Regions from separate parts of the Paracoccus sp. J56 genome, predicted to be linked through region 3. Evidence: riboswitches for the same ligand, from Rfam matches in the RefSeq annotation. Region 3 holds a riboswitch; each other region holds the start of a gene.
The links. Region 3 has a riboswitch for thiamine pyrophosphate ahead of thiC (phosphomethylpyrimidine synthase ThiC). Riboswitches for the same ligand answer to the same signal wherever they lie in the genome.
Positions count from the first base shown of each region.

Region 1: linked by a shared signal. The riboswitch ahead of M511_RS13160 (TenA family protein) and the one ahead of thiC (phosphomethylpyrimidine synthase ThiC) in region 3 are both predicted to bind thiamine pyrophosphate.
Region 2: linked by a shared signal. The riboswitch ahead of thiD (bifunctional hydroxymethylpyrimidine kinase/phosphomethylpyrimidine kinase) and the one ahead of thiC (phosphomethylpyrimidine synthase ThiC) in region 3 are both predicted to bind thiamine pyrophosphate.

Region 1 is NZ_JAFL01000017.1:23,527-30,608, forward strand. It holds gene M511_RS13125 (glycosyl transferase) at 1-681, shown strand, start outside; gene M511_RS13130 (hypothetical protein) at 669-1,202, shown strand; gene M511_RS13135 (homoserine dehydrogenase) at 1,268-2,584, shown strand; gene M511_RS13140 (GntR family transcriptional regulator) at 2,634-3,278, opposite strand; gene M511_RS13145 (M48 family metallopeptidase) at 3,331-4,014, opposite strand; gene M511_RS13150 (FYDLN acid domain-containing protein) at 4,163-4,486, shown strand; gene M511_RS13155 (NUDIX hydrolase) at 4,574-5,047, shown strand; gene M511_RS13160 (TenA family protein) at 5,051-5,692, opposite strand; TPP riboswitch at 5,769-5,891, opposite strand; gene M511_RS13165 (AI-2E family transporter) at 6,084-7,082, shown strand, end outside.
Region 2 is NZ_JAFL01000029.1:20,161-27,242, forward strand. It holds gene M511_RS16245 (PAS-domain containing protein) at 1-231, shown strand, start outside; gene M511_RS16250 (response regulator transcription factor) at 224-925, shown strand; gene aroQ (type II 3-dehydroquinate dehydratase) at 953-1,387, shown strand; gene M511_RS16260 (glycosyltransferase family 2 protein) at 1,384-2,067, opposite strand; gene M511_RS16265 (HAD family hydrolase) at 2,306-2,908, opposite strand; gene M511_RS16270 (nucleotide sugar dehydrogenase) at 3,089-4,255, shown strand; TPP riboswitch at 4,348-4,452, shown strand; gene thiD (bifunctional hydroxymethylpyrimidine kinase/phosphomethylpyrimidine kinase) at 4,516-5,343, shown strand; gene M511_RS16280 (FAD-dependent oxidoreductase) at 5,340-6,317, shown strand; gene thiS (sulfur carrier protein ThiS) at 6,301-6,498, shown strand; gene M511_RS16290 (thiazole synthase) at 6,500-7,082, shown strand, end outside.
Region 3 is NZ_JAFL01000019.1:14,863-21,944, reverse strand. It holds gene M511_RS13885 (GntR family transcriptional regulator) at 1-442, shown strand, start outside; gene M511_RS13880 (SulP family inorganic anion transporter) at 439-2,172, opposite strand; gene M511_RS13875 (MBL fold metallo-hydrolase) at 2,256-3,134, opposite strand; gene thiC (phosphomethylpyrimidine synthase ThiC) at 3,310-5,109, opposite strand; TPP riboswitch at 5,227-5,357, opposite strand; gene M511_RS13865 (efflux transporter outer membrane subunit) at 5,393-6,772, opposite strand; gene M511_RS13860 (efflux RND transporter permease subunit) at 6,876-7,082, opposite strand, start outside.

The DNA of each region.
Region 1 (7,082 bases), on a different contig from region 3:
GATGGCAGCGGCCTGCATCCTGATATCGCTGTGCGTCCCCTGCCCGAGTTCGAATATCAGGCTCCGGTCAACACAAAAGGCAAATGGCCCAAGTCGCGGCTATGGGGCGATCTGGGCGATGTGACAGGTGTGGTGCTGTTTCTGGATCTGGATGTCATCATCACCGGCAATCTTGATGATTTCTTTGCCTATGGCGACCCGGATGACACGGTTTTGGGGCTCAATCCGAATACTCCGCTGGAGAAAATGGGTCAGACCTCGGTTTATCGGATGCGGGTTGGAAAGCTGAAACCTTTGCAGGACATCTTTCGTGCCGACCCGCAGGCGGCGGCCGACAAGTTCAAATATGAGCAGCGCTTTGTGACCCGCAACGCTCCGGGCGGGGTGAAATTCTGGCCCAGGGGGTGGCTTGCGCATTTCCGCATGCATTGCGTGCCGAATTTCCCGCTGAACTATCTGCGCGAGGCGCGCATCCCGGACGGAACCCGCATCGTGATCTTTCCTGGCGACCTGAATCCGCCTGACGCGATCCTTGGCCGCTGGAGCGACAAGGACAGCCATCGCGCACCTCTGGACCACTTGCGTGCCACCTTTGACGGGCGTCGGCGTGAAAGCCTGTCGCGCCACCTGCGCCATTACCTTCTTCCTGTTTCATGGGTCAGTAAATTATGGCGCGAATAGGAGCCCCGCCCGAGACGCATTACACGCTGCCCTCGGATTTTTCTGCGGCACTTGGTCAATGTGTGGCAAGTTTTGGCTGGTTGGAAGAGATCATCAAGCGCACCATCTATGCGCTTGATCGCGCCCGTCTGGCAGACGATCTGACCGAAGAAGAGCTGCAGACCTGGCTTAGCCGGATGAGCAATCTTGCCGATGATTCCATGGGCACGTTGATCGAGCAGCTTGATGCCGCGATGCGCCGCCATCCCGGGCTGCGTGACCGTAACCGGATCACCGACCATCTGGGCGAGATCCGGCTGCATCGCAACCTGCTCTGTCATGCCTCGTGGCGACCGACCGAGGAAAGGGGGCGCTGGCATCCCGCCTTTGTCAACACAAAGGGCGATGTGCAACGCGACCCCCTTAGCGTCGATGATCTGAACCGCATCCGCGAAAACACGGTCGAGATCGGTGCCCGCGTGCTGCGCGTCATGCGGGCAACGGGTGTCCAGGGCTATTGGGCCGGCGACGACGAGGCCTAGCCAAGCGCGTTGCAAGCCCGTGTTTCATCCGCTAACACCTCTTGGTCCATAGATAAGAGTTTCGCATGTCCGCCCAGAATTTGGGGCAAAACGCCTCTCCGCTTCGTCTCGGCATCGCAGGTCTCGGGACGGTAGGCACCGGCACCGTCAAGATCATCCAGAAACATGCCGAGCTGCTTGGGCTTCGCGCTGGCCGACCCATCACCATTACTGCTGTCAGCGCCCGCGACCGGATGAAAAACCGCGACGTCGATCTGTCCTCTTACGCGTGGGAAGATGATGCCCGCGCGTTGGCGCTGCGCGAGGATGTCGATATCTTCGTCGAACTGATCGGGGGCGAAGAAGGCATTGCCCGCGAAGCGGTGCTGGCGGCGCTGAAGTCCGGCAAGGACGTGGTCACCGCAAACAAGGCGCTGCTTGCGATCCACGGCCAGGAGCTGGCCGGGCTGGCCGAGACGAATGGCCGCGTCCTGCGGTTCGAGGCAGCGGTGGCAGGCGGCATCCCCGTCATCAAGGCGATGACTGAATCGATGGCAGGCAATGAGATCCGCCGCGTCATGGGGGTCATGAACGGCACCTGCAACTACATCCTGACCCGGATGGAAAGCGCCGGCCTGCCCTATGAGACCGTCTTTGAAGAGGCACGCCAGCTTGGCTACCTAGAGGCCGACCCGACGCTTGACGTGGGCGGGATCGACGCCAGTCACAAGCTTGCGATCCTTGCCGCCATTGCCTTTGGCACCCGCCCAAGTTTTGACGCAGTCGAGATCGAGGGGATTGAGCGCGTCAGCATCGACGATATCCGCCGTGCCGCCGATATGGGCTATCGCATTAAACTGCTGGGTGTGGCGCAGATGACCGGGCGCGGGCTTGAACAGCGCATGTCGCCTTGTCTGGTCCCTGCTGACAGCCCGCTGGGGCAATTGCAGGGCGGTACCAACATGGTGGTGATCGAAGGCGACTCGGTCGGTCAGATCGTACTGCGCGGTGCTGGTGCGGGCGAAGGTCCGACCGCCAGTGCTGTCATCTCGGATGTGGTCGAAATCGCGCGCGGCGTGCGTATTCCCAGCTTTGGCCAGCCCGCAGCCAGGCTGTCGGTGCCGCAACCGGCCCGGACGGCGGTGCCGGCGGCTTATTACATCCGCCTGCAACTGACCGACAAACCCGGAGCGCTGGCCAAGGTTGCCGCGGTCCTGGGCGATTCCGGTATCTCGATCGACCGGATGCGGCAATATGGCCACTCGGGTCATGAAGGCATCGCGCCGGTGCTGATCGTCACCCACAAGACCACGCCCGAGGCTATCGACCACGCAATCGAGGCCCTGCCCCGCACCGGCGTGATCGCAGGCGAGCCGGTCGAGTTGCGAATCGAAGAGGTCTGAGGGGGCCCGGCCTATGCGCCGGGCTTACCCCCCTTCGTCCGGCATGGCCTCAGGTCGTGCCCAGATGGCGTAGCCCGTGTGTCACATCGGCGCGCACGGCCAGCCGCAGACCCGGTTCATCGCCCGCGCGCAGTGAGGCGAGGATCATGCGGTGATGGCGCGGCGGCTCATTGCGTTTGACCCGGCCATATAGCGCCCGCATCGTCGGTCCCAGTTGCAGCCAGACCGTCTCGACGATGGCAAGCATCGCCGGGGCCTGCGCACGCAGGTAAAGCAGGCGATGAAATTCAAGATTGGTGCGGATATAGCCGATGGCGTCATGGCTTTCTGCGGCCTCGCCAATAGCGGCGTTGATGACTGCCATACGCTCGATCAGCGCCTGATGGGCGCGCGGCAGCGCGCGTGAGGCCAGTTCTGGCTCGATCAGGCCGCGCAGCGCCGCCAGCTCTTCGATCCGCTCGACCGACAGTTCCGGCGTGGCGATACGTCCCGATGACGATAGCGACAGTGCCCCTTCGGCTACCAGCCGCCGCACCGCCTCGCGCGCGGGTGTCATCGAGACGCGATGCTCGGCGGCGATGCCGCGCAGGGTCAGCGCCTGACCGGGCGGCAGTTCGCCCAGCATGATGCGCTGACGCAGGTTACGATACAGCCGCTCATGGGCCGAGGTTTCCGAGGAACGCGAAGGACTCATGCCCGCATGTGATCACAAACGGGGCCGCCGTCAAGGCAAAGGAGCGACCCTTTCAGCCACGAAAACGCCATGCCTGCAACTCATGGCCATGGGCGCGCAGCCAGGCGCGTTGCCGGGCGTAATCAGGCCGCAGGCGGGCGGTCGCGGCCCAGAAGGCTGGCGAGTGGTCCATATGCGCCAGATGCGCGACCTCATGCGCTGCGACATAGTCCAGTACTTCGGGTGGGGCCATGGCCAGGCGCCATGAAAACATCAGCCTGCCGTCATGGGTACAACTGCCCCAGCGCGAGCGGGTGTCACGCAGGACCAGCGCCTGAAAGCCGCGTCCCAATGCCGCAGCATGACGGTCGCAGGCGGGTGCCAGCCGCGCCTGTGCCAGATGTTTCAGAAATGCCTCAACCACCACTCCGGCCGGGCGGTGTTCGGGGACAAGGATTGCGTCCCCGGCCAGCTCGATCCGCCGCGTCGCTGCCGGGACGATGCGCCGCAACCGCCCCTCGACAGGCAATAGCGCGCCGGGTTCGGCCAGCTGCAGGGGCGGCATCCCTGCGCGCGTATTGCGCAGCCACTCGGCTCGCGATTCGGCAAAGGCACGGCCTGCAGCTAGGCTGGCGCGGCTGGGCAGGGTCAGGACCACCTCGCCCCCCGCCCGTGTAACGCGCAACGTCATGCGTCGCGCCCGGGCCGAACGGCGCAACGTCACGGGAATGTCGCCTCCGACCAGAATCCTGTCCATGATTTATCGCATCTTGCCAAGCATTGCCTCTGGCCCCATGTTTCCCCTGCACCACCTCTGCCCTGCAAGGGGGAAAAGGCTTTGACAGCCTGTTCCGGCTGTGGCAGGGGACAGCGGATTTAGCTGAACGCGGCAGAAAGAGAACACCATGCCCAAAGAGGAATGGGGCACGAAACGCCTTTGCCCCCATTGCGCCACGCGCTTTTACGATCTGACTAACGATCCGATGACCTGCCCCGCCTGCGGGGCCGAGTTCACGGTGGAAAGCCTGAGCAACGGCCGCACACGCTCGCTGATCGCGGAAAAGACCGCCTCGCGCGATGACGATCAAACGGATCTGGTTGTTGACGACGATCTGGACGATGACGCCGATGCCGGCGATCTGGATGACGATCTGCTGGACGATGACGATGACGACGGCGACGTGTCGCTGGATGACATCGCCGATGTGCCGGACAATGACGACGAGTAAGCGTCGCTGACCATATTGGGGCCCCGGTCCCGGCCATGTGCCGGATCGGGGCCTTTTCTTTTGCCTGTTGTCCAAGGCCCAGACTGCATGAGGATCATCGACCGACAGGCCATGCGGGCCATTCTGCTGACACCCGGGGACCGGGTGTTGCTGATGCGTGTCGATTACGGCGGCGGCGATTGGTGGATCACTCCCGGCGGCGGCGTTGAGCCGGGTGAGACGCCCGAAGAAACCCTGCGCCGCGAACTGGCCGAAGAGTTGGGCTTTACCCTGCCCGCCCTTGGCCCTTTGGTCTGGAAACGGCAGGTCATGATGACCCTGCACCAGCACCGCTGGCGGCAGTCCGAGGACTACTTTCTGATCGAGACCCCGGAATTTGTGCCCCGGGTACTTAACGCGCCCGAGGCCGCCACCTTTCGTGAGTTCCGCTGGTGGAGCCCGCCTGAATTGCGCCACACCTCTGAGCGGGTAGCGCCTGCCGGGCTGCTGCGCATCATTCTCGACTACCGGGAATGCGGTCCGCCAAATGGTCCGCTGTATCTCGAAATTGTCGAGAATTAATCGCTAACCAGTGTAACTGTCATCGAAAAACTCCAGCTCCAGCTGAACGGCCCGGCGGAAAAAGTCCCGTGCCTGATCCGCCCCCTGTGAGCCGACGCGATTAAGTTCCTTTTTCAGGAACGCGACAAAATCGCGGAAAAAGGGATTATCGTGCAGGGTAATCCACTCGGCATGGACAAAATTCGGGGGCAGCGGTTGGGGCGCACGGCTTGCCCAGTCAAGATATAGACCTTCGGCCACATTCAGCACTGCCAGCACCGCTGGATAGCTGCGCGTCGCAGCAGCCTCGCGCATCAGGGCCTGAAAACCCGTGGTTGGCGCGCTGTCGGGGATCTGCGCACGAGCCTCGGCGCTGACCCCCAGCGCATCAAAGGCGCGCAGGAAATAATCATTTTCATCCCCTGAGACCATGCCGGCAAAGCGGCCAAAGCGCAGGCGCGATTCGAACCGGTCTGCCGAGGCGATTGCCGCCCCAAGAAGCGTCAGAAAAGCATCCAGAAAGCGGTGATCCTGCACCAGATAGCGCGCCATGACCGCATCGCTGATCTCGCCCGTGCAAAGCTCGCGCACAAAGCGGTGATTCACGGCGGCATCCCATTGGGCAACGGTTTCCTGGCGCAAGGTTTCAAAAAAGGTTTCGGTCATCGCATCCTCTTTGGCGGGGGCAAGACCGGATAGTCGGACGGCCTCGCAGTGGGGCCGGCAAAGGGCGGGCAGATGACGGCTGGTCCCTTCCCATCCCTTCGCCGGCATGATCCGGATCAGGTTCAAAGGGTCGCCGCGCCGCGCAGTATATGCGCCAGCAGCCTCTCAGCCCCTTGCCGGGACACCCCCTGGTGCGCGACAGGTTAGCCAGGTCGGGAGGGGCTGTCACGCATCGTCCGGATCGCCCGCGCGCAGGCCAGCACACAGGATCGTGAGCCGGGATCAAGGACTTGCCCGCGTGGCGGGGTGGCATTCCGACTTGCAGCCCGGGGCCAGATGTTATCCTGTTGCGACATGGCGGGCTTACCCGCACGCAGGCAGGATCGGGACCATGACGACAGGCGAAATGCCGAAACCGACAAGCGCGACAGCACCGAACCCCACCGCCGCGTTGCGGCAAGGCCAGAAACAGGTCGGGCTGCGCCTGCACCGCCCCCCCCTGCTGACCAATATATCGGCTGCGCGTTGGCTGCTGCTCGCTATCGTGGCGGCTTCGGTCTATTTCTTTCACGGCTTTCTGGTGCCTGTGTTGGCCGCCTCGGTCATCGCGCTGGCAAGTTGGCCCCTGCGCGACCGCGCGGCATTTCAGCTCAATCTCGGCCGGACCGGAGCGGCGACGCTTCTGGTGCTGGTACTGGTCTGCTTTCTGCTGATTCCCATCGCCATGGCGCTGATCTATGCCTTTCGGGAGCTGCGCGACTGGATCAACTGGGCGATTATGATCAACAGTTCTGGCGCACCAACCCCGGCATGGATGGTTGAGCTGCCCCAGATCGGAGACTGGCTGGACGAGAACTGGCAGAACTATGTCGGCCGCCCGGGCGGCATCAGCGAGATCGTGCAGCTGGTCAGCGGCTCGAATATCGGGGCTATCTATCGCGGTGCGGTGACAGCCGGAACGCTGGCCTTTCATCTGGCGCTGACGCTGCTTTTCATGCTCATTACGCTGTTCGTACTTTACCGCGACGGAGATCGGATTGTCGCCCAGATCGACCAGGTCGGCCGGCGCATCCTGCCCGACCGGTGGGAGCGGCTGTCGCGCGTTGTGCCTGCCACCATCAGCTCGACAGTGACCGGCATGACCCTGATTGCGATTGGCGAAGGTGTGGTGCTGGGGCTGGCCTATTGGCTGGCTGGTGTCCCCTCACCCGTGACATTTGGCGTCATCACCGGCTTTATGGCGCTGATCCCGGGTGGCGCACCGCTGTGCTTTACCCTTGTCTCGGCCTATCTTGCTGCCAGCGGCTCGCCCGTAGCGGGGGCGGCGCTGTTTTTATGGGGCACTTGCGAGCTTTTCGTAGTCGATAAGACCATCCGCCCGGTCTTGGTC
Region 2 (7,082 bases), on a different contig from region 3:
CTTGGCGAGGCACGCGGCCTGACCGATCTGCCGGGGCTGACGCTGATCCTGTCGGACCTGCAACTGGGCGATGGATCGGGGGCGGATCTGCGTGGCCGCGGGCTGCCGCTGGTGCTGATGACAGCGCTGCCTCCGGGCGATCCGCGCAGGTCAGGGCTTGACTGTCCGGTCCTGACCAAGCCCTTTGACGAAACCGAACTGGCCGTCGCCATGGCAAGGACCGATGACTGACGCACCTCTGATCGCCATTCTCGACGATGAGCCCGAGATCCGCCGCCTGCTGTCCTCGGCGCTGGAAGAGGCGGGCTTTCGCACCGTCGGCTTTTCCCGCGCGACCGAGTTCGAGGCCGCCTTGCGCCGCATCCAGCCCGATGCCTGTCTGATCGACCTTGGCCTGCCCGACCGCGACGGGCTGGCGCTGGTGCACCGGCTGGCCAGCGAATCCGGCACGGCAATCATCATCATTTCAGGCCGGGCACAGGTACAGGACCGGGTAACCGGGCTGGAGCTGGGGGCCGATGATTACATCATCAAACCTTTTGAACCGGCCGAGGTCGTGGCCCGCATCCGCGCCCGGTTGCGCAAACCCCAGCGCGAAAGCGGCCCGGGTCGCCAGCAGTTGCGCTTTGCCGGCTGGTCGGCGGATTTCGACCGCTACACGCTGACCTCGCCCGAGGGGGCCGAAACCCCGATCAGCCATGCCGAGGCCGAGGTCCTGCGCCTGTTTCTCGACAATCCGCGCCGCCTGATCTCGCGCGCGCAGATGCTTGAGGCGCTGGGCGGCACGGCAGGCGAAAGTTTCGACCGGGCGATGGATGTGCGTATCTCGCGCCTGCGCACAAAGCTGGGCGAGGACCCAAAGAACCCCCGCCTGATCAAGACCATCTATGGCGCAGGCTATATCTTTCTTGCCGAACTGGGCTAGATTGCCCCCACTTTTGCGGAGAATGACATGCCCACCGTCTATGTCCTGAACGGCCCGAACCTGAACCTGCTTGGCCAGCGCCAGCCCGAGATCTATGGCAGCACCACGCTTGCCGATATCGAGCGTGACTGCCGCGGGCTGGCGGCCGATCTGGGTCTGGACATCGCCTTTCATCAGTCCAACCACGAAGGCGTGCTGATCGACCTGATCCATGAGGCACGGCAAAAGGCCCAGGCGATCGTCATCAACCCGGCCGCCTTTACCCATACTTCGGTTGCGATTCTTGATGCGCTGAACGCTTTCGACGGGCCGGTGATCGAGGTGCATATCTCGAACGTCCACAAGCGTGAAAACTTTCGCCACCATTCCTATGTCAGCCTGCGCGCCGAGGGTGTGATTGCCGGCTGTGGCTTTCATGGCTACCTGCTCGCGCTGCGTCATGTTGCAAGGCTGATCAGCTAGGAGGCGGGACGCCAGATTCCCCGGTTGCGGCGAAACCAGTCGTAACAGGCGGCATCGGCGGCACCCCGACCTTTGCCCTGCCACGAAAACCTTAAAAGCGCGTCGCGGCGGGCAATCCTTCGCTTGCCCCGTATGACGCCCAAGGCGTTGAGCCAGATCCCGACCCCGTTCCGCGCAAAATTGCCCGATGGCCACGGATCATCCACAGTCCACAGCAGTTTCGGAATATCAAAGGCGCAATCAGGCCGGAGTTCAGGGCGCAACATGGCCCCGCCATAGCCTTTGAACATACCAGCATACCCCGATACCACCCATGCCGAGGGCTTGTGCAGCCCCTGCGTGGCCAGCCGTAGCAACCGGCACAGGCTGCCTTTCTTGCGTGGCACGGCACGGGGCAACGACCCTTCGCGGCGACCGGGAACAAAGGCCCCCGCCCCGGCAATCACGCGATCGGGGTGTTCCCGGCGCGCTGCAAGAAACCGGCTGGTCCACAGCGGGTCGTAGCGCCGGTCATCGTCGCAAAGCAGCAACTCGCAATCCTGCCCCCGAAACTCGTGCACCGCAGGCAGGATCTTGGTCGCAGGGCCATAGTCCTGATCGGTCCTGACCACGGTGATGCCTTGGGGAACCTGCGGCAGGCACCCGTCCCAATCGGGAAAACGGCGATAGCGGCGCGGCACGCAAAGCCGCACCTGATCCGGGGGATACGCTGGTTCAGCACCGATTTCAGCGTCGGCCCGATCCCGGCAAAGCGAGGCGGGGTCGAAGTCAGGGTCACGCGCAGGACTGCCTGATTCGGATCGTTCCCGGCCGCGCCCATCTGCCCTGCTGCAAATAGATCAGGGTACAGTCGCGCCGGCTGTGCGGACCTGACCCCATCAACCTGACAGGGGGCTGCCCCCCGCTGTCAAGAATACTTCAGAACAACCCGCGCCGCGCCAGCTCGTCGCCCAGCGCGCCGGCCCCGGTGAACTGGATCGCATCGATTCCCAGCCCTCGCGCCGCTTCGACATTCGGCAGACTGTCATCAACGAATACGCAATCCTCGGGCCGCAAACCGTTGCGATCCATCACCATGCGATAGATCGCCGGGCCTGGCTTCATCATCCCGACGCGGCCTGACACAAGAATGTCCGCGAAAACCGCGCCCAGCCGAGGATGCAGCTCCAGCGCATGGGGCCATGTCTCGGCCGCCCAGTTGGTCAAAGCATATAGCGGAACGCCGCGCGCAACCAGGGCCTCGGCGACTTCCCACGTCCCGGGAATAGTCTTTTCGATGGTCAGCGGAAAAGCCGCGAGATAGCCCGCCAGATGCCGCGCCTCGTCGCCATGCTCGGCCCGTGCGGCGGCAAGACCGTCCTCAAAGCTGCGCCCGCCGTCCTGCAACCTGTTCCAGCCGGCAAAATCGATGCGCTGCATCCAGGCCTCGGCCTCGGCCCGGCTGGTAAAGATATCCGCAAAGGCCAGCGCAGGGTCCCAGTCGATCAGCACCCCGCCAAGGTCGAAAATCACGCTTTTCATGGCATCCTTCCGCTTCGGTTGCGCCCAGATCGTCCGGAATGCCCCGCCAAGTAAAGCCCCGAGCCGCCGATTCCCCCGATGCGGCCCGATCTTACCCCACGCGGCAAAAATCTGCGCGACAGCTCTGACAGATCCAATCTGAACTGGACTGTTTTCTTCAGAGTGGATAGGACCCCGCACATGCGTATTTCTGTCGCCGGGCTAGGCTATGTAGGAATGTCGATCGCGGTGCTGCTGGCGCAGCACAACGAAGTCATGGCATTCGATCTGAACGCAGAGCGCGTGGCATTGGTAAATGCCCGCCGCTCACCCATTCAGGACCCCGATCTCGAGGAATGGCTGGCTGGAAAGCAGCTGTCCCTGCAGGCCACGACCGACCAGGCCGAGGCTATGGCGGGGGCGGATTTCGTCATCATCGCCACGCCGACGAATTACGACCCGCGCACGAACCGCTTTGACACCCAAAGCGTCGAGGCTGTGATCGCCCAGGCCCGCGACCACGCCCCGCAGGCAACGATCGTGATCAAATCCACGGTGCCCGTCGGATTCGTGGCACGGATGCGGCAAGAAACAGGCAATGAGAACATCATGTTCTCACCCGAGTTTCTGCGTGAAGGCCGCGCGCTTTACGATAACCTTTACCCGTCGCGCATCGTCGTCGGGGATCATGGCCCCGCTGCGCATAAGCTGGCCGATCTGCTGGCACAGGGCGCGATCCGCAAGGATATGCCGGTGCTTTTCACCGGCCCCGCCGAGGCCGAGGCGATCAAGCTGTTCGCCAACACCTACCTTGCGATGCGCGTGGCCTATTTCAACGAGTTGGACAGCTATGCTCTGGCCCGCGGCCTGAACCCGCGCGAAATCATCGAGGGCGTCGGCCTCGATCCGCGGATCGGCGATCAGTACAACAACCCAAGCTTCGGCTATGGCGGCTACTGCCTGCCCAAGGACAGCAAGCAGCTTCTGGCCAACTATGATCAGGTCCCGCAGAACCTGATTGCGGCGGTGGTGGAAAGCAACCGCACCCGCAAGGACTTCATCGCCGACCAGATCATCGCACGCGAACCCAAGATTGTCGGCGTCTATCGGCTGGTGATGAAGGCCGGCTCGGACAATTACCGCGACAGCTCGATTCAGGGCATCATGAAGCGGATCAAGGCCAAGGGCATTCCCTGCATCGTCTATGAGCCGGTGCTGACCGAGGATCACTTCTTTCACAGTCCGGTCATCCGTGACCTCGACGCCTTCAAGGCCGAGGCCGATCTGATCATCGCGAACCGCCTTGGCCCCGAATTGGCCGATGTGGCAGACAAGGTCTATACCCGCGACCTCTTTGGCGTGAACTGAACGCAGGCAGGGCCCTGCCCCCGGCTTCCCTGACACCCGGACCCCGCAGCCCTTGCAACCCGGGGCGCGGGGCCCTAGTGTCATGCAAACGACTCATACACTTGGGGGGCCCCGCAACGGGGCTGAGAGGTGCAAGGCACCGACCCATCGAACCTGATCCGGGTCATGCCGGCGTAGGGAAGGGTAGAGTGAAGCGGCAAGACCATCCGCAAAACTGTCCCGACCCCGTCTGCATGCCCGGCTGAACTGAAAGGCGGGCCATGCCGGGATTTCCTTCCCCACCTATCGCGCTGACGATTGCCGGATCGGATAGCAGCGGCGGCGCCGGGATTCAGGCCGATCTGAAAAGCTTTTCAGCACTCGGCGTCTTTGGCGCTTCTGTGATCACAGCCATCACCGCCCAGAACACCCGCACCGTTGCGGCGGTCGAACCCGTCAGCCCGGCGATGATCGCCGCCCAGATCGATACGGTCTTTGGTGATCTTGATGTGCGCGCGGTCAAGATCGGCATGCTGGGCGGCCCGGATGTGATCACGGTGGTGGCCGACCGTCTGACCGCGCTTCTGGCAGCCAATCCGATCCCGGTGGTGCTTGACCCGGTGATGGTGGCAAAGTCGGGCGACCCGCTTTTGCCGGACGAGGCAGTCTCGGCCCTGCGTGAACGGCTTATCCCGCTTGCGACCGTTCTGACGCCGAACCTGCCCGAGGCCGCGCGGCTTCTGGATCGCGCCCCCGCGCAAACCCCGGATGAGATGCGGGCGCAGGGCAAGGCACTTTGCGCCCTTGGCGCCACGCATGTGCTGATGAAGGGTGGCCATGCCAGCGGAGAGACCTGCACCGACCTGCTGATCGGAGCCGAACCGCTGACCCTGACCGCACCGCGCCAGCACACAGCGAACACCCATGGCACCGGATGCTCACTGTCCTCGGCCATCGCGGCAGGGCTTGCGCAGGGGATGACGGTGCCGGATGCGGCAGACCGCGCGCATGGCTGGTTGCAGGGTGCAATTGCGGCCGCAGATGAGCTGGCGGTGGGGCTGGGCCATGGGCCCGTGCATCATTTCCACGCGCTATGGAGGCAGGCATGACCGCGATTACCATTCTGGGCGCGGGGGTGATGGGTCTCTCGATTGCGACCGAACTGGCCGCGCGTGGGAAACAGCCGCGTATCATCGACCCTGCCGGCAAGCCCGGCTCACATGCCTGCAGCTGGCGCGCGGGCGGCATGCTTGCCCCCTATTGCGAGGCCGAAAGCGCCGAGCCGGTGGTGCTGCGCCTTGGCCTCGACGCCGCCGATTGGTGGGAAGCAAATGGCGCCGAGGTCACCCGGCGAGGCACGCTTGTGCTTGCCCCCTCACGCGACCGGACCGAACTTGACCGCTTTGCCCGGCTGACCAAGGCTCATCAGCCGGTGACCGGTGACGATATCGCGACGCTGGAACCCGAACTGGCCGGCCGCTTTTCGCGCGGGCTGCATTTCGGCACCGAGGCGCATCTGAACCCCCGCGCCGCCCTGCTGGCTCTGCGCGACCGGCTGGAACAGCGCGGCATCCGTATCGAGACCGAGGGCGCACCGACCGGCATGATCGTCGATGCGCGCGGCCTTGCTGCCAGGGACGAGCTGCCCGATCTGCGCGGCGTGCGCGGCGAAATGCTGGTGCTGCGCTGTCCCGAGGTCACGCTGACCCGCACCGTGCGGCTTTTGCATCCGCGCATCCCGCTTTACGTCGTGCCGCGTGGCGACGGGGTCTATATGATCGGCGCGACCATGCTGGAAACCGGCGGCAAGTATCGCGTCACCGCCCGTTCGGCGGTCGAAATGCTGTCGGCTGCCTATGCCCTGCATCCGGGCTTTGCCGAGGCCGAGATCCTTGAGCTTGGCTCGGACGCGCGCCCCGCCTTTCCCGACAATCTGCCCCGCCTGCGCCGGCGCGGTGGCACGCTTTTCGCCAACGGCCTTTACCGCCACGGCTACCTTCTGGCCCCTGCCGTGGCACGTATGGCCGCCGATTATCTGCTTGAGGGCCGGAAACCGGAGTTCATGGATGAAGATCACCCTTAACGGAGCGCCGCGCGACCTGACCGGCCCGTCCGTGCAGGACGTGCTGACCGAAATCGGACTTGGTACGGCCAAGGTGGCAACGGCACTGAACGGTGCCTTCCTGCCCGCCGCGGCCCGCCCGGAAACGACGCTCAGCGACGGCGACGCGCTGGAAGTCGTGGCCCCCATGCAAGGAGGCTGAGATGCCGGTCTTTTACGGAACCGAGGTCGCAAGCCCGCTGATGCTGGGCACCGCGCAATACCCCTCGCCCGCGATCATGGCCGAGGCATTCCGCGCCTCGGGCGCTGGCATCGCCACCGTCAGCCTGCGCCGCGAAGGCGGCGGCGGGCAGGACTTCTATCGCCTGATCCGCGATCTGGGCATCCCCGTCCTGCCCAATACCGCCGGCTGCCATTCGGTACGCGAGGCCGTGACCACCGCCCAGATGGCACGCGAGCTGTTCGAGACGCCCTGGATCAAGCTTGAGGTCATCCGCGACGACGACACACTTTGCCCCGATGTGATCGCGCTGGTCGAGGCGGCACGGGCGCTGTCCGGGGACGGCTTTCAGGTATTCCCCTATTGCACCGAGGATCTGTCGGTCTGCGGACGGCTGCTTGATGCGGGCTGCGAGGTGCTGATGCCCTGGGGCGCGCCCATCGGCTCGGGCCGGGGGCTGAACAATCCCTATGGGCTGCGCAGCCTTCGGGCGCATTTCCCCGGTATCCCGCTGGTGGTCGATGCAGGCATCGGCCTGCCAAGTCACGCCGCGCAGGCGATGGAGC
Region 3 (7,082 bases):
GATCCGCGACAGTCTCGACATGCGCATGGTGCTGGATCAAGAGGGTGCGCGGCGCCGCATTCTGGACGGTGACGAGCTCGCCCCGCTGGGCGCGCTACGTCAGGCGCATGAGCAGATGCTGGCTGCCGCCCGTGGCGCGGCCACACCAGAGCTGTCACCGAATGCGATTGCAGTCGATCTGTCGCTGCATGACTTTCTGGCCGGAGGGCTGAATAATCCGCTGCTGCGCAGTTGCTATGACAGCAACCGGATCCGCATCGCGATACTTCAGCGCGTGCGCCCCTTTGTGCAAGAGCGTATCCTTTCGGCCATGGAAGAACATCTGGCGATCATTGATGCGGTCGAGCGCCGCGATATATCCGCTGCGGTCGAGGCCATCGCCTATCACTGCGAACGCACCCAGCATTGGTGGGGCGTGCCGGCCTATCACCGCGGCCGCTAAAGCGCCTCGGCCCCGCAACCCACACCTGCAAGCCGGCACATCGCCTCATGCTGGCTCAGAAACACCTGCCCGGTCAGATGGTCAAGGAACCGGCTGCGCTGCAGCCGGTCCATTACCGGCCCCTTCACCTCTGAAAGGTGGAAATGGATGCCTGTCTCGGCCAGCCGACGGTTGATCTCTTCGAGGCTTTCCAGCGCGCTGGCATCAATGTCATTCACCGCCGGACACATCAGGACCACATGGCGCAGCCCAGAACGGTCGGCCACCAATGCGGCGATGCGATCTTCAAGAAAGCGAGCATTGGCGAAATACAGGCTTTCATCCACCCGCAGGGACAGGATCCGGGGATGGGTGATAACACGGTGACGCTCAATATTGCGGTAATGCTCGGTCCCAGGCACCTGCCCGACGACAGCGGAATGCGGGTGTGAACTACGCCATTGCTGCAAGATCAGCGACAAAAGCACCCCGGCGGTGATACCCTCTTCGACGCCAAGGGTCAGGGTGACAAGGATCGTTGTGAGCATCGCCGCCCCGTCCGAGCGGCAATAGCGCAAGGTACGGATCACCGCGCCGAAATCGACCAGTGTCAGCACCGCAAGGATGATGGTCGCGGCCAGCGTCGCCTGTGGCAGATCGGCCAGCGCCGGGGTCAGAAACAGCGTTGCCAGCGCGATGCCGACAGCCGTGAACACACCTGCAGCAGGGGTGCGCGCGCCGGCATCGAAGTTCACCACCGAGCGGGCAAATCCCCCGGTGACCGGATAGCCCGAGGTCAGCGCCGCAGCAATATTGGCGGCGCCAAGCCCGACCAGTTCTTGATCCGGCTCGATCCGTTCGCGCCGCCGCGCAGCAAGCGTCTGTGCGACAGAAACGGATTCAACAAAACCCACAACCGAAATCAGCAGCGCCGCCGGGATCAGCGCCACCACCAGATCATAGGAAAGAACCGGCAAGCCAGGGCTGGGCAGACCGCGTGGAATCGCACCGATCAGCGCCACACCCTGTCCCCCCAGATCCAGCCAGCGGGCCAATCCGATGGTCGCGGCAATGGCAAGGATCGGCGCCGCCCGCGCAACGCCATCGGCAAGACGCGGCCCAACGCCGGCAAGCGTCAGCCAGCCTTTGAGATAGCGGCGCGAGAGGTAAAGAAAGACCAGAACCCCAGTCCCGAGGATCACAGTCCCGGGATTGATCTCGCCTGCCTGCGCCACCAATGCGAACAGGATCTGTGGCAGGGTGCCGCCACCGCCCGGCGTGCCGAGGATGTGATGCAGCTGCCCCGCCGCGATCAGGATGCCCGACGCGGTGATAAAGCCCGAGATCACCGGATGGCTAAGAAAATGCGCCAGAAACCCCAGCCGCAAAATGCCCATCACCACCAGCATCGCACCGGAAAGCGCCGCCAGCGTCACCGCAGCTGAGACGGCATCGGCAAGTCCGGCATCGACCACCGGCGCAACAGCCGAGGCCGTCATCAGCGACACCACCGCGACCGGCCCCACCGCCAGCGTGCGCGACGAGCCAAAGACCGCATAGGCCAGCAAAGGCAGGATCGAGGCGTAAAGCCCTGCCTCGGGCGGCAGGTTGGCAAGCATGGCATAACCAAGCCCTTGCGGAATCAGCATGATCGTCACGATCACCGCCGCCAGCAGGTCGGCGGTGAAAGTCGCGCCGTCATAGCGCCTGCCCCAGTCCAGAATGGGCAACCAGCCCCGCACTCGTCTCACACCCAAACTCCCTGCCCTCGTCCTTTGGACAATAGCAGATCAGCACCGGGGCGGATCAAGCGCAAGCACCTGACTTTTCCCAGCTATTTCCAGGGGGCCTGCAACAGGTCCAGCGGGATTTTCAGATAGCGCCGCCCGTTCGCCTCGGGTTCGGGCAGACGCCCGGCGTTGATGTTGATTTGCAGCGCATGCAGGATCAGCTTGGGCATTGGCAGGGTGCGGTCGCGGGCCTCGCGCACGGCCACGAATTCATCCTCGGTCGGCCGCTGCGACAGGTGGATATTCGCTGTCCGCTGCTCGGTCACGGTCGATTGCCAGCGCGCCTCGCGTCCGCCCTGACAGTAATCGTGGCCGGTGAAAATCCGCGTCTCATCCGGCAGGGACAGGATATCCTGAATCGATCGCCACAGGACATGTGCATCTCCGCCCGGGAAATCGGCACGGGCAGTGCCGCTGTCAGGCATGAACAGCGTGTCATGCACAAAGGCCGCATCCCCGACGACATAGGTGACCGAGGCCAGCGTATGGCCCGGTGAAAACATCACATGGGCGGGGATATTGCCGACCGAGAACCGCTCACCCGCAGCAAACAGCTTGTCCCATTGCGAGCCATCGGCAGGGAAATCAGGCCAGTTATAGAAATCCTTCCACAGGTTTTGCACCTCGACAATCTTTTCGCCGATGGCGGTCGGGGCGCCGGTCTTGCTGCGCAGGTAATCGGCGGCCGAGAAGTGGTCGGCATGGGGATGGGTATCCAGAATCCACTGAACCTCATAGCCTTTATCAGCGATAAAGCTAAGGATGCGGTCGGCCTCGATGGTGGCGGTGGCACCGGATTTCTCGTCATAATCCAGCACCGGGTCGATGATGGCGCATTTTCCGGTCTCGGGGTCGGCTACGACATATTGCACCGAGCCGGTGCGCGCCTCGTAGAAGCCGGTCACTTCCGGGACATTCACCATGGGTCGTCTCGCTTTTGCTTCTTTAAACCGCAGCCGGCCAGGCCGGCCTATGGGATGACCTCTATTCAATCCCACGCCCCAGTGCCACCGAAACCATAGCTGGAAAAGACCCCGCCGCCGCGTCAGAAGGAAGCGGCCAGTAAGGCTCTGGCCGCCTCTGGTTGCTGCGCCGAGGTCAGCCCGCCTCGGTCACGGCGGCGTCTTTCGCGGGCAGATACAGCGCCCCGCCCTGTCGGAATTTTTCGGCCATTTCCTCCATGCCGGCCTGACGCTCGGCCTCGGCCCGGATGTCGTGCGAAATGCGCATCGAGCAGAACTTGGGCCCGCACATCGAGCAGAAATGCGCAAGCTTATGCGCCTCTTTCGGCATGGTCTCGTCATGCATGGCGCGTGCGGTGTCAGGGTCAAGGCCAAGGTTGAACTGATCCTCCCAGCGAAACTCGAACCGTGCCCGCGACAAGGCGTCATCGCGCAGACGCGCCCCGGGATGACCCTTGGCCAGATCGGCGGCATGAGCGGCCAGCTTGTAAGTGATCACACCGGTTTTGACGTCGTCACGGTCGGGCAGACCCAGATGTTCCTTGGGCGTGACATAGCAAAGCATCGCGGTCCCGAACCAGCCAATCATCGCCGCGCCAATGGCCGAGGTGATATGATCATAGCCCGGCGCGATATCGGTGGTCAGCGGCCCGAGCGTATAGAAGGGCGCGTCATGGCAATGGCGCTGCTGCTCATCCATATTCGCCTTGATCTTATGCATGGGCACATGGCCCGGCCCCTCGATCATCACCTGGCAATCCCTGGCCCATGCGATTTTGGTCAGCTCACCCAAGGTGCGAAGCTCGGCGAATTGCGCCTCGTCATTGGCATCAGCGATCGAACCGGGGCGCAACCCGTCGCCCAGACTGAAGCTGACATCATAGGCACGCATGATGTCGCAGATTTCCTCAAAATTCTCATAGAGAAAGCTCTCGCGGTGGTGATGCAGACACCATTTCGCCATGATCGAGCCTCCGCGACTGACGATCCCCGTCACCCTGCGCGCAGTCAGCGGGATCATATGCAGGCGCACCCCGGCATGGATGGTAAAGTAATCGACGCCCTGTTCGGCCTGCTCGATCAGCGTATCGCGGTAAATCTCCCAACTCAGATCCTCGGCGACGCCGCCGACCTTTTCCAGTGCCTGATACAGCGGAACCGTACCAATCGGGACCGGAGCGTTGCGGATGATCCAGTCGCGGATGTTGTGAATATTGCGCCCGGTCGAAAGGTCCATGACAGTATCGGCGCCCCAGCGGATCGCCCAGACCATCTTTTCAACCTCTTCCTCCATGCTGGAGGTGACGGCGGAATTGCCGATATTGGCATTCACCTTGACGCGAAAATTGCGGCCAATGATCATCGGCTCAAGCTCACGATGGTTGATATTGGCCGGGATGATCGCACGACCGGCAGCAATCTCGGCCCGCACGAACTCGGGCGTCACCAGATCGGGCAGATCCGCGCCCATTGGATCACCATCGCGAATATGGGCGGCCAACCTGCCTTCATTCTCGCGGATGGCGACAAATTCCATTTCTGGCGTGACGATGCCCGCACGAGCATAGGCAAGCTGAGTAATTGCCCGGTCCCCGACCGCGCGCAGCGGATCGCGGCGTTCAGGGAATGCAGGGGTCAGGCGCGCGCCCTCGGCAAACCCGTTGTCGGCAGCAGTCACGGGACGGCCCGGATAGGAGGCCACGTCACCGCGCCGCAACTGCCAGTCGCCGCGCAGATCGGGCAGACCACGCGCGATATCGGCCCGCACCCCGGCATCCGTATAGGGGCCAGAGCTGTCATAGACGATCAGCGGTGCCTCGTTTGAAACCGCGATTTCGCGCATCGGCACACGAATATCGTGCACCTGCCCCGGAACATGGATCTTGCGCGATCCGGGCAGAGGGCCGGTGGTGATAGTGGGAAGGGTCTGGCTCATCTCGTTCTCCCTGAGCAGAGACCCAGCCGAGCCCGGAAGCAGAAAGGGGCCAACGGCCCCGCGAGATGCGAAAAGGGCCGGGTGGCCCGAAAGGACCACCCCGCGATCTGCGTATGGGGAAATGCCCTTCGGTCTTCCTACGCCAGTATCAACTGGGTCAGGTTCAAAGGGTCGCTTCACCGGAACCGCTATAAGACGGTCCCTGTCAGCCTCTCAGTCCCCTGGGCGGGACTCCCCTGACGTCCGGGCAGCATGGCCGTTTCCCTGCGGCCGGTCAATACCCTCAGCTGGCAGGCAGGCCGACACCGCCGGCCGAGGCTGCGCTGAGAGCGACAAAGTTCAGCGCCTGCTGACGCACCGCTGCCGCCAGTTCCTGACGGGCTGAAAGCAGGCTGCGCTCGGCATCCAGGACCGGGAAGAAATCAGCCTCGCCCAGTTCATACGAACTGCGGGTCAGGCTGACCGTCTCGCGGGCGTTATCGACCAGACGCGATTGCGCGGAAACTGCGCGAGCGTCGCGGTTATAGCCGGCCAGCGCGTTCTCGACCTCTTCGACCGCTTTCAGGACCGATGCCTGCCACGCCAGCCGCGCCTGTTCGGCACGCGCCTGCGCAGCCGACAGCCGGGCCTCATTCGCACCCCCGGTAAAGAGGGGCAGCGTGATCTGGGGCCCAAAGCCCCAGGTCTTCATGCTGCCGCCACCGCGGATATTGGTCGGCGTGATCGTGCCCGACAGGGTCAGGCGCGGATAAAAGGCGGCCTGCGCCTCGCCCACATCGGCGACAGCTGCGGCAAGGTTGCGTTCGGCCATGCGCACATCGGGGCGCACCCGGATCACATCGGCAGGTACACCGACGCTGGCGCTGTAGCGCGCGCGCGGCTGGCCACCCGTCTTGCGCAACTGCGCCGCGATATCGGTGCTGCGCCCAGCGGTCAGGGTCGCAAGCCGGTTCACCGACTGGTCAAACCCGACCTCAAGCGCGGGCAAGGCCGCCTCGGCCTGGGCAACCAGCTGCTCAGCCTGCAGCACCTCAAGGCGCGAGGCGCTGCCAAAGGCATCCTGCGTCCGCGTCATCTCAAGCGTGCGCTTGCGGCTTTGAAGGCTCTGGCGGGTCAGAGCCATCGTCTCCTGATAGTAGCGCGCATCAACATAGGCCGAGGCGATTGCGCTGGCGACGGTCAGCCGCGCCACTTCTGCTGACAGATAGGCCGCATCCAGCCGGGCCGAGGCACCCTCGCGCGCGGCGCGGTTCTGCCCAAAAAGGTCAATCAGCCACGAAACGCCCAGCGTCGCAGAGGTGGTTTCGACCACGCCGGTTTCGTTGTGCGCGCGTCCGGCCGCACCTTCGGCCTGCGCCTGCGGCAGGTCGTTTGCACCGACCAGCCGGGCATTGGCCTGTGCCTCGCGGATCGTGGCAACAGCGGTCTGGACATCAAGGTTGCGCTTTAGCCCCGCTGCAATCAACGCATCCAGCCGCTTGTCGCGAAACGCTGCCCACCAGGCGTTCGAGCCGGCGCGCCGGGCCGGAGAGCTGGAGGCAAAGCTTGTAGCCACATCGGCCTTGGGCGCCGTGTAGGTGACCGGGTTACAGGCGGCAAGCGCCAGGGTCGAGACGAACCCGCCCAGGATGCCGCGACGGGAAAGAGACAAGGTATGAGTCATCCGAAACTCTCTGCTTGAAACGGCCCGGAACCGGGTCGCGGAAAAGAAGGGAAAGCACGGGCGGCCCCCGGGACCGCCCGTACCCTTGCGGCGAAGCCGGAGCCTAGCCCGCCGTATCGGCTTTTGCAGGCTTCTCAGCTTTTGCGCCGGTCAGGCGGCTGACAAGCCCAAGGACGAACACGAAGAACACCGGAACAAAAAACACAGCAAGGACGGTGGCCGCGACCATCCCACCGATCACGCCGGTACCGATCGCGTTCTGGCTGGCAGCCGAGGGTCCCGTTGCGATCGCAAGCGGCACCACGCCCAG